One region of the Paenibacillus sp. FSL H3-0302 genome, then DNA from elsewhere that is predicted to be linked to it. Evidence: predicted binding sites of a transcription regulator. Region 1 holds the regulator's gene; the other holds the start of a gene.
What was found. The regulator Rex, encoded in region 1, represses fermentation and respiration genes when NADH is low (regulators of the CRP and FNR family bind a similar motif). The targets are predictions, from matches to a motif close to TTGTGAAATATTTCACAA.
Positions count from the first base shown of each region.

Region 2: MHH50_RS03670 (flavocytochrome c) is a predicted target of Rex. The motif match lies at 2,556-2,573, and genes of this name have one in related genera.

Region 1 covers NZ_CP150284.1:4,648,291-4,654,525, reverse strand. The annotation lists gene dinG (ATP-dependent DNA helicase DinG) at 1-1,667, shown strand, start outside; gene MHH50_RS20645 (redox-sensing transcriptional repressor Rex) at 1,798-2,451, shown strand; gene MHH50_RS20640 (amidohydrolase) at 2,438-3,739, shown strand; gene MHH50_RS20635 (DUF5590 domain-containing protein) at 3,912-4,430, shown strand; gene MHH50_RS20630 (hypothetical protein) at 4,841-5,383, shown strand; gene MHH50_RS20625 (AAA family ATPase) at 5,376-6,235, shown strand, end outside.
Region 2 covers NZ_CP150284.1:841,782-848,016, reverse strand. The annotation lists gene MHH50_RS03685 (aminoglycoside phosphotransferase family protein) at 1-848, opposite strand, end outside; gene MHH50_RS03680 (VOC family protein) at 883-1,272, opposite strand; gene MHH50_RS03675 (hypothetical protein) at 1,414-2,301, opposite strand; gene MHH50_RS03670 (flavocytochrome c) at 2,785-4,308, shown strand; gene gnpA (1,3-beta-galactosyl-N-acetylhexosamine phosphorylase) at 4,392-6,235, opposite strand, start outside.

The sequences.
Region 1 (6,235 bases):
GCGGCCGGGGCGGTGATTTCTGGGAGACGGTGGCAAGCGATACCGATTCCTGTCTGGGCCGTTCTTGTCCTTGGTTCCGCAAATGTTATTATCATAGGGCCAAGCATGAAGCTGGGATTGCTGACGTGGTTATTACGAACCACTCCAAGCTATTCGCAGATGTTAAGGCTGGGCACCAGCTGCTTCCGGCTTACGAGCATCTTGTCATTGATGAAGCACATCATTTAGAAGATGTGGCTGGTAAACATCTTGGCATGCATATGAAGCATTTCACTGTGGCACACACATTATCGCGGCTGTATAAAGATAGCCGAAACGGACAGCTTCCTGCTCTTCGTCAAATATTACAGTCGTCAGGCAGTGAAGAGGCTTCAGAATGGAGCGGAGTCATCGATCGGATCTACCCGGATCTGCTTAACGTCAAAGAAACCTGGGATGCACTCAGCGACAAGCTGTTCAGCCTTTTGCCGGAACGCAGTGATGCAGGGGCAGGGGAAGCGGGACAACTGGTTATGCGGTTGATTCCCGCCCGTAAGCCGAAGGATTGGGATGAATTGGTTGCACTAGAGAACACTATGAATCTGACGTTAAGCGACATCATCCGTAAGGGTGATAAAATGCTTAACGAGATGCGCGACCAGGAAAGCCAATCCTCAGCAGACAGTCTTGTTACTGATATTAGCGGTTTATTTAAGGATTTGGCTTCCATCCGTGAGCAAGTAAGATTCTTTATGGGGCTGAATGACGATAATGTAGTATATTGGCTGGAGGCAAATGGAAATTACCGCAGCAAATCACTGCAGATGTATGCCGTCCCTGTGGATGTTAGCAGCCAGCTTAAAGAGTTGTTCTTCGATAAGAAAAAAAGCATCGTGCTTACCTCGGCGACGCTGTCTGTAGATAAGTCTTTTCAATTTATGATTGATAATCTCGGACTTAACGAAGCTGCGGAAGAAGGACGTCTAATGACCTCACTTCTTCCTTCTCCCTTTAAGTATCGCGAGCAGGCACTGTTAGTTATACCGCGTGATTTTCCTAGTGTGAAGGGCAGTGTGGGCGATGCTCGATTTGTCGATACACTCGTACAGTCATTATCGGAAGCTGCTAAAACAACACGTGGGCGGATGCTGGTTCTGTTTACTTCTTATAAAATGCTGCGTCAGGTATATGATCCGCTTAAAGAGGCTTTAGCCTCACAAGAGATTACGGTGCTTGGTCAAGGCGTAGAAGGTGGCAGCCGGAGCAAGCTGATCCGCCGCTTTCAGGACAGTGCAGCATCCGTATTGCTGGGGACGAGCAGCTTCTGGGAAGGTGTAGATATTCCAGGTGAAGCACTGACTTGCCTGGCCATCGTGAGACTTCCATTTCAACCGCCGAATCACCCGTTGGCGGAAGCGAAGTCGGAGTTATTACAGGCCCAGAAGAAGAATCCGTTCATGAAATTATCTGTTCCTCAAGCGGTTATTCGTTTTAAGCAGGGATTCGGAAGACTGGTTCGCACGGCGCAGGATCGCGGAATAGTTATTGTTTATGATACAAGGGTTATTGAATCTCATTACGGGAAGTATTTCCTTTATTCATTGCCTGGTCCCAAAATGGAGCATATGCTTACTGATCAAATGGTCCCACGCATAGCGGAATGGCTAGAGGATGGCGGCGCTTCTTAAAACGCTCGTCTTCAGTTTAGCTCCTCCTTATCCTTAAGGGCGGTGTGTTACAGTACCGTCCTTAATAAGGAGAGGTAGACGTTTGAATATGGATTTTCACAAGAACATTACTATTTTTAGGAGGAAAAATATGAAATCGGAAAAAATATCAGAAGCCGTTGTTCGCAGACTACCTGTGTACTTGCGTTTTTTGAATGATCTCCAGAATCGCGAAATATTAACAGTTTCCTCTCAGGAACTTGGACAAAAGCTTGATCTTAATCCCGCACAGATTCGTAAGGATTTAGCATATTTTGGTGACTTCGGCAGAAAAGGTATCGGCTATGATGTAACGTATCTTATTGAGAAAATCCGTCATATCCTGAAGCTGGATCAACAGCTTAATGTAGCTTTAGTTGGAGCAGGTAATCTCGGACATGCCTTGTCTAATTACAATGCATATCTTAAAGATACTATGAAAATCACGGCTATATTTGATTCGTACGCTCCTAAGGTTGGACGTAAGATCAACTCCCTTACTGTGCAACCGATGGATGAACTAGGCAGCACGATTCGTGAGCAAGGTATTCGCATTGCCATTATTACCGTACCTGATTCAGAAGCTCAAAATGTAGCAGATATTCTCATTTCTTCTGGGATTGAAGCGATTTTGAACTTTGCCCCTGTGATTCTGAAGACACCACCGAATATCCGGGTGCATGCAGCTGATTTTACAACTGATCTGCAAAGTCTTGCTTATTACTTGCGGGATGGAAAGGAAGAAAGCGAACATGAACAACAATAAAACGATAATTAAGGGCGGGTATTTTCTGACTCCGGGAACGGATGAGCCGGTTCTGAGTGGATATATGACTATTGAAGATGATTTAATCACTTACATAGGAAAAGAAGAGCCTCAGATGGAAGCTGGAGTGCAAGTGGTTGATGGCAGCCGTCTGCTGTTCATGCCTGGACTTGTAAACACACATGGTCATGCGGCGATGTCTTTGCTGCGTGGATATGGAGATGATTTAGCGCTACAAGTGTGGCTTCAGGAGAAGATGTGGCCAATGGAGGAAAAGTTCACCGGTGATGATGTATACTGGGGAACCTCCTTATCTGTATTGGAAATGCTGAAGGGTGGAACTACGACCTTCCTCGATATGTATGATCATATGGACCGAGTAGCCGAGGTAGCTGAGTTATCAGGTATCCGTTCCGTATTGATGCGTGGTGTGATCGGGTTATGTCCAGAGGATGTACAGAATCACAAGCTTGCGGAAGCGATTTCTTTTGCCCGTAACTGGCATGGAAAGGCTGAAGGTAGAATTACTACTATGATCTCGCCGCACGCCCCTTATACATGCCCTCCGGACTTCCTGGTTAAGTTCGTGCAGGCAGCGCATGATCTGGATTTACCGATGCATACGCATATGTCCGAAACGAAACGTGAAGTGGAACAAAATGTGGCGGATTACGGGTTGCGTCCTGTAGCTCACTTAGAGAAGCTTGGCATGTTCACACGTCCCTCGATAGTTGCACATGGTGTTCATTTAAATGATGAAGAGATTGAGATCTTGGCTCGCCATAATGTGGGTGTATCTCATAATCCGGGCAGTAATTTGAAGCTGGCTAGCGGAGTGGCTCGGGTTACTGATCTTCTAAAAGCTGGTGTGAAGGTGTCTCTTGGCACGGATGGCGCGGCAAGCAACAATAACTTGGATATGTTTGAAGAGATGCGGCTTGCAGCTCTCATTCATAAGGGTGTCAGCGGTGATCCAACGGCTGTTCCAGCTCCAGAGGCTCTGCGTATGGCTACAGAATATGGCGCGCAGTCCATCTTTTTAAATAATGTAGGCAGACTTGCTGTAGGGATGAAAGCAGATTTCATTGCTGTTGATATCGATCAGCCGCATTTGCTGCCACACACAGATCTGTTGTCTCATGCAGTTTACTCTGCTAGCGCTAAGGATGTTGAGCATGTGTGGGTGAATGGTATACAGGTCATCAAGCATGGACAATGCTTAACCCTGGATGAGGAAGCTATCCGGCGTAAAGCGCAAGAAGCCTTCGAAGGTTTATTGAAGCGTTAAGTCTGGAGAATAACGAATAAATAATAGGCTGCGACTTTTTGCTTTTAGCAAAAGTTGCGGCCTTTTGTGTATTTTTAAGGCTGGGAAAGCTAGAAAATTATGAAATTTTGGATAAACGCGCGGGTGTGTTATATAATCAAAAAAGATATATTACTAGAAAGGGAGCTGTACCTTGAAGAAAAGGAAAAAATGGATCCTCCTGGGGTCAGTTCTGATTCTGCTCCTGGGGTTTGGACTTATCCAGTTCTATGCCTATATTATGAAAGATCAATGGAACGAGCGTGATATCGCTAAGGATGTTGCCAAAACCAGAGCGGGTCTAACACAGGTAACCAAAGCACAAAAATCGGTTTGGGATGAAAATGCAGTGTACTGGGTATTAACTGGGAAAAATGAAGCCGGGACTGCTCTTATGGTCTGGGTCCGCTTTACGGTAGATGGAAAATTTGCTGAAGGCGACGACGCAGTGTTTGCTGAGGAACTAAGTAAAGGAACCTCGGAAGCCCAAATACGCGGCATTATCAAAGCTGATCTTCCGGACATAACGATTGAACGCTTGCTGCCGGGAGTATATAACGGAGAGTATGCTTGGCAGCTTTTTTATAAACAGAGCGGTCGGTATTATTATCAATTTTATCGCTTTTCGGATGGGTCCCGAATGGGCGAAGGTTACAGTTTACCTAAAAGTTAAGTTGAACATAAGGAAATTAAGGGTGGCATAGTAAACAAGCGAACTTATTATAAGTTCGCTTGTTTACATTTATTTGATGTACAAAAGTGATATACTAAGTGATATACTGAATGGGTGGTTATCACCGAATATTCTCTTATATTCACATACGAAAATAGGCCGATTGATTAAAAATCAAGGCCGATTTTGTCGAAAGTGAGGAATTTATTTGGTATTGATGGAAATATTTAAAAAATTAAATTTTAAATATATTCACATTTATTTTGAAATTAGTATATACACCTGTGATATACTACTACTTGTAATTAGAACAGCAATAAGAGACTTCAGTCTCTCTGATGAGCTCTCAAGTAGCTATAAATTATTATAATGAGCTTTATATTTTGTCATCTTTGAGAGGAGGACGTTTCTTGAAATTACGTCTTGTACCTGTGCTGATAACGTCTCTACTGTCGGCTACTCTATTGTTTGGTGGCTTCTTTTTGTATCGTCAGTTTGCAATGCAGGAACCACTTCAGAAGATTGTATCTCAATATGAGGGCGTCAATAATTCTCATATCAGTATTAACCGCAATGAGGTCACTTTGAAACTTGATCTCCAGCCAGGCACGAAATTACGTGAACTGGTTCAGTACGTCTCCCAAGAAGGAAAATCGATGATTGATGGACGTACACTAAAACTTGATGTAGAACAGAACTCCAGTGAACTGCTGGATGAATACTGGGATAAAGCGATGTTCTCTGTAGCCGAAGCCATGGAGAGCCGTAAATATACACTTATACCCACAGAACTTGATGGACTCAAAGCGCAATATCCGCAATATAAAAATGTGATAGCCTCAACAGAAATTGATGACAATAATGTCTATGTAAGCTTGAGTAATGGAAAAGAAAGCAAATTTATTATTTTGCCGCGTAAACCTGCGACATTGGGGGTATGGAATAATGCCTAAATACCTTAAAGAAATTCTAATCGGATTTATTCCTGTCTTGTTTATTTTTATGGCTTTTCTAGGCATTAATATATTCCCGATAGTAATTGCTGCTGGGATGCTCACGGCCTTACTTATCATTGCTCATTTAAGAGGCGGACTTGCGGTAAATGCAGGTGCCGGGAAGAAACGCAAGAAGGATGGACCTTCAAAGCTTACTTTTGAAGAAATTGGCGGGCAAGACAATGCAAAGCAGGAGCTTCGTGAAGCGTTGGATTTTTTGATCCGGCATGAGGAAATCAGCAAATTCGGGATTCGGCCTTTGAAAGGGATTCTGCTTACAGGCCCTCCAGGAACAGGTAAGACCCTTATGGCTAGAGCAGCAGCACATTATACAAACTCTGTATTTGTGGCAGCATCAGGCAGTGAGTTTGTAGAAATGTACGTAGGTGTCGGTGCTGGCCGTATCCGCGATTTGTTTAAGGATGCCCGTACCCGCGCCCTTAAGGAAAACAAGCAAAGCGCTATTATTTTCATAGATGAAATTGACGTAATTGGCGGTAAGCGTGAGGGCGGACAGCAGCGAGAATATGATCAGACCTTGAATCAGCTGTTGACTGAGATGGACGGGATCTATAACAACGAAACACCACGCATTCTACTGGTAGCAGCCACTAACCGTAAAGAAATGCTTGATTCAGCATTGCTGCGTCCTGGCCGGTTTGACCGTCATATTCAAGTGGACATGCCTGATAAAAAAGGCCGCAGATCGATTCTCGAATTACATGCCAAAAATAAGCCGCTTCATGCCAATGTGAACCTCGACAAAATTTCCGAAGAAGCCTATGGTTTTTCTGGTGCTCAGCTCGAAAG
Region 2 (6,235 bases), 3.1 Mb from region 1:
TTTTTTAAAAACCGATTATTAGCGATTAAGCCTTTCACTCTTTTCGTTGTATTAGGCCCTTTCGGTGTGCTACCTCTTCTATTCAGCAAAATCCACCGTAGACATGCCCAGGCTTCAAAGATTTCAAGTTCTTCCTGATCTATATCATTTCCCAAAAGATAAGCAGATCGGAACACATCAGCATAACGCTCGGAGATATATATTTTCAGCAGAATAAGTGACCAGGCAAAATCATATCTAGAGTCTCCCAACTGGCCGTTCGTCCAATCGATTATGGTATATCGCTCTTTATCCTCCACTATATTTCCGATATGAAAATCCCCATGAATGATACAGTCTTGCTTCATTGGAGTTTGCTCAACCAGAGAAGTCAATACATTATAAATATCAGATTGTTCTTTAGCTTCAGGGAAAAAGTAGCCGATGAAATCGTATTTTGGCAGTTGTATATTTCCAATCTCTTCAACGCCAATTTTATGTATTTTTGCTAATAGGCTTGCGAGTTCCTTCATTTTCCTGGTATTCATTTTATGAATAGGGGTTCCGTCAAAACTTGTTAACAACACCTTATGTCCCTCCGGATTGATTCCCCAGCCCACTGGTTTAGAGACGGCTACTCCTCGTTCGGATAGAACATCCAATAAACGATATTGAAACTGGACATCCGGTCTGGATTCCTTATTCCATGTTTTCAGTACATAGCTCTCTTGATCAGAATTAATCCTCATGACCTCAGCTTCAAATCCTTGATCCATTGTATGCGCAGTTAAGCTGTCTTCCTGATTTAATAAGTCGTTTATGATTTCGTTGTGCTCTAGCCAATTTATGATAGATATAGGAGTTTTCAAAAATGGGTCTTCCTTTCGCATGATTGTATAGACTCTATGATTCTTCTGGAATGCCCGCTACGATCTCAAGCAAATTTCCTTCTGGGTCAGCTACAACAGATTCACGCAACCCATAGGGCTGCGAAATAGGTTCTTTTACAGGAGTCGCTCCTGCCTTTACCAGACGCTCAAATTCCTTGTCAACGTCCTCAGGTGAGGGAACGCCAAATGAAATTTCCATAGTCCCGTTTATCCCTCTGGGATAGGTTAGCTGTGACATATTCAGTGCATCCCGCTGACACAAATTAAAGAATACACCACTCTTCAGTTGAACCCCGGTAAATACGCCACCATCCCATTCTATAGCTATCTTCATGACGTCACGATAAAAGGTAACCATCTTTTCCATGTCTTTCACAAAAAAAGTGATCGCGCCGATTTCCATAAAATACACCTACTATTCTAAAATATTCCTTTTACGGTTATAGAAATAGTAACATAGGCTTAAAAATTATGAAATGAACTATAAAATAATAAAAAGCCCTGTAGAAACTCTACAGAGCTTAGTTACTGGGCAAAAGTATTTTTACAAATAACATAAAATAGATTGTTCTATCCAGTACATAAATACAGTATCCGGGCTTTCCTTTTCAAACTTTTTCATTTTTAAATACATATCCATTCCATCAGAAACATCATGCCATAAATCCGTAAATACAAAATCATATTTTTCCTTAGACATATGTTGTTCTGCATATTCGAAAGCATCTGCTTGGATAAGCCTGATCTTGTGAGCATTACTGAATTGTGGCAGTACATATTTATTAAATAAATCAATGACATCTTGATTTTTTTCAACAACCGTTATGCTTTCAACATTAACTTTTTCAGAAACCATATAAGCATAATAGCCAAGTCCAAGCCCAAATGTAAGAACATTCCCAAACGCTTTATCAACAGCTTCTTTCATTGTTTCTATTTCATTTGGTGTGATCGTCATCCAGATTCTTTCATTCTCCAAGACAGCCGGGAACATGAATTCAGTTTGAAAAAAACCAACCTGAGGAATTTGTCTTCCCTCTTCTGTCCGGATGATATCATTGCAAACAAAACCTTCAAAAGGTTTATATTTTTCATATTTTAATTCACTATTATTAATCTTTATAGTTGGTATCTTGATATTTTTATAATATGGATTGTCATAATATTCATTTGCATCAAGCTTATGAAGCATATTGCTAAAATATTGGTTGAACAATTCCTTATCATCAACATTATCAACCGTATCCATCCCAAAAGCAGCAGCCAGCATTAAACCAAAAGCGTATTCATAAGATACACCACAGTTTACGATTTCTTCAATTTCTTCTTTGTTAATAAAGTCGGGGGTATTATTCAAATAGCGGCTTAGTAAAGCAAACACTTTATAGTTATCTTCTTTTACTTTTTCTTTTATTACATTATTAAATTCCATATTCTCACCTATTAATTAGAATTTGTTTCTATGTCTCATGTTAGTCTTTCCGGATTGACTAGTAGGCAATACTCTCATTTTACCATTTAAAAATCCAGAAGAACAAAAACCGCTTTACTAATCCGTGACAGTTACCACTTCTACAGTGAGAAAATCTCACGCCAAATCTTCTAGTTATATGGTTTATGGTCCATTTTCCGCCTAATCCGCTCAATATTTCGTTACCCTATGTTAGAATAGACGACTTGTATAATTTGTGAAAACTTTCACTAATAGTCATGATTGATGGTATACTTAATAAGAAGATGAACTAAAGAGAATAACGATGGAAACTGTGGACGTAACCGTAGAAGATTTGAAGTTAGGAGAATAACAGCGACGCGCGCGCTGCTCCACTTCCAACTCCCTCTGATACTTCCTTTCTTTTTTGTCGGGTTCTTTTGGTACATCTTAATAGAGAAATATAAAAGTGGAGGGTTAACAATGAAAAAGAAAGCAGCTGGTGCTCTGAGTCTCGTCCTCTCTGTCATGCTCGTTATCGCAGGTTGCGGTAATGGAAACGACAAGGTGAACGAGAGCAAGAGTAATAACAACGAGAAAAAAGAAGTTGAAGCCGTCTCCGGGGCATCTGAAGCAAGCTACACACCATTTGATCAATTAAAAGATAAATATGATATCATCATTGTCGGTGCGGGTGGTGCGGGAATGTCCGCGGCGCTTGAGGCCAAAGAGAAAGGCATGAACCCTGTTATTTTGGAAAAAATGCCGGTTGCCGGCGGGAACACAACCAAATCCTCTTCGGGGATGAACGCTTCTGAAACGAAATTCCAAAAAGAACAAAACATTGAAGACAGCAATGATTTATTTTATGAAGAATCATTAAAAGGTGGCCATGACACTAACGACAAAGAAATGCTTCGTTTCTTCGTTGATAATTCCGCGAGTGCGATCGATTGGCTGGATTCCATCGGAATCCGCTTGAACAATATCACCATTACAGGCGGCATGAACGAAAAACGTACACACCGTCCTGAAGATGGCTCTGCTGTGGGTCAATACCTTGTCAAAGGTTTAGTAAAAAACGTACAAGAGAAAGAAATCCCACTTTTCGTGAATGCTGATGTCAAAGAAATCACTGAAAAAGATGGCAAAGTAAATGGCGTCAAGGTCCTCTTTAACCAAACAGAGGAAAAAATAATTACGGCAGATGCTGTCGTTGTAACCACTGGCGGATTCGGTGCCAATATGGATTTGATCTCCGAAGTAAGACCTGACTTGGAAGGCTACGTTACTACTAACCAAATCGGCAGTACCGGAGACGGCATCAAGATGATTGAGAAACTCGGCGGCACAACCGTCGATATGGATCAAATCCAAGTTCACCCGACTGTGCAGCAAGAAAAATCCTACCTCATCGGCGAAGCTGTTCGTGGGGAAGGCGCTATCCTTGTTTCCAGTGAAGGTACACGGTTCACCAATGAATTGGATACCCGTGATAAAGTAACAGCTTCCATCAATACACTACCTGAAAAAGCAGCTACGCTGGTCTTTGATTCCGGTGTTAAATCCCGTGTGAAGGCTGTTGAACAATATGACAAAATGGGCTTCGTGATTCAGGCGGATTCCATCGAAGCTTTGGCCAAAGAAATCGGTGTTTCAGAGGATAAGCTGGCAACAACGCTTGATACTTGGAACAGCGCCGTTAAGAATAAAAAGGATGCCGAATTTGGCAGAACTACAGGAATGGACAATGACCTGTCCACTGGTCCTTTCTACGCTATTAAAATTGCTCCTGGGATTCACTACACCATGGGTGGCGTGAAGATCAATACGAACACAGAGGTTCTAAATAAAGATGGTGAAGCTATCCCTGGTCTGTTTGCGGCAGGCGAAGTTACAGGCGGCTTACACGGACAAAACCGGATTGGCGGCAACTCTGTTGCAGAAATCATTATTTTTGGTCGTCAAGCTGGGATCAAATCTGCTGAATTCATAAAAGCAAAATAAGTAGATAACAGATACTATAGGCCTCACAGTAAAAAGCTCAAGCATCGGCAAGTTAGCCGCTGGCTTGAGCTTTTTTAATGGGATTAATCGCCAATAGTTCGGATAATAGTATCAAACGGATCTAATTCCAGGGTTTGTTGTCCATATTCCGTATCGATCGTAGTTTTTTGAAGCTGGTCGCTATTGTTAATCACGACGAGTATTTTACTTTCTGGATAATAAGCACACTCTGTATATAAATTATCCGTAATATACTTTGTTTCCTTTAACTCATTGCCGGCAAAACGGATCACATTTAACAGCAATCTTGTATTTTCAAAGCTTAAGGTGAAAGAAGGCAGGTAGATCCCCGTTCCTTTACCAAAGGCATGGGTGGACAATGTTATCATCCCACTCTTTTCACACAATACCGCTGCTGAGCCATCCGTAAGATAGATGTTATTTTTAGGTGTTATGCTGGCTCCTTCAGGCACTAAACCTTGCTCATCTCTAGCCTCAAATGTCCATCTTCCATGAGCTACCTTGGAGCCTGTATCCTCATCCAGACCAAGCACATGTGCCATTCTGAAAAAGCTGTCATAACCATCAAGCGCCGAAGGCTGATTGATACCTATAAAAGTACCACCCTCATAAACCCATTCTGTCAGTAAGTCCACGCACTTATGGTCACTCCAGTATTCTCCACCACTCCATGCTGAACCTGCCGAGCCGGCATTGATCACTACATCACACTCATGTAATACTCCCTTACGGATATCTTCAAAATCAATGAACTGCACCTCAACCGGCAATCCGGACAAAGCCTCATTGATATGAATCAAATCATGCATATACGTTTCATGGAAATGCCCGGACAAGGTCCACGATCTCAATTTGCCCCAAGCGTGCAAAATGGCTACCTTCGTCTTAATGTGATACGGTTTGCCTTTATGATGCAGCTCTTTAATTTCTCTGAATTCATCCGCGATCTTTTCGATATAATCACAAAAATCCGGATAAGGCTCTACAAGATGCAAATATCCGCCCAGTCCAATCCGATCTATAGGCTCTCTGAGCAAGGCGCGCCGGATATTAATCCAATACTTTTTGGCATCGAGCGTAGGGTTACCTCCCTCCATAAACGTAGGAAGCCCTCCCAATCCAACCGGAAATAAATAGGGATGCAGCCGAATCTCATGGGTATCTACTTTTACACCAGAGCAAAGCCTTGCCTCATACCCTGAGAACACACATTTAATCATCCCGTCAAAACCAAACTCCTCAAAACGGTCATTGTAAGGCTCCATGCCAACCCAACTATCATCATAGAAGACATACGCCAGCTTATCGTGCTTATGCACAATATCAATTAATTGCTTACCAAATTCGATGACAAAATCATTGATAAATGCCATATAGTCCAGCTTCCGCTGCTGCGCCGGGATATGACTGACCCGATATTTCCCACCATTCACAAAATCCTCGGCCGTGAGCGAATACCCATATTTTTTGGCAAACAGATCAAGCGCTCTTGAGCTTACCGTAAAATCATATGAACCCCAGTCCGAGAACAAATGGCGATTGCGCTCATCACTGCCCCAGATCCAGGCGAAATTATAAAAGAGGGAGGTGAACCGAACCACTGTTGTTTCCTTATGCTTACGACACCAATCTTCAATCCAATGCAGTAAATATTTTTGCGTTTCTACATAGATGGGATCAATCTGCATCAGATGCTCTTTTTCCCAGTGATTCGTGGTGTGATTGTACATGGAGATCTCTTCCCAAATCCGGTAGACCATGAAGCTGACTGTGTATTTATGCCAAGGCGTTATTCCAGTAATGACTACATTTCCCGATTCCCGCTCATAATTCCACAGTTCTCTTGGAACCTCTTCGCCCGTCGTTCGGTCAAAAACCTGCCAGTACTTAAACGCCTCTTTGGAAT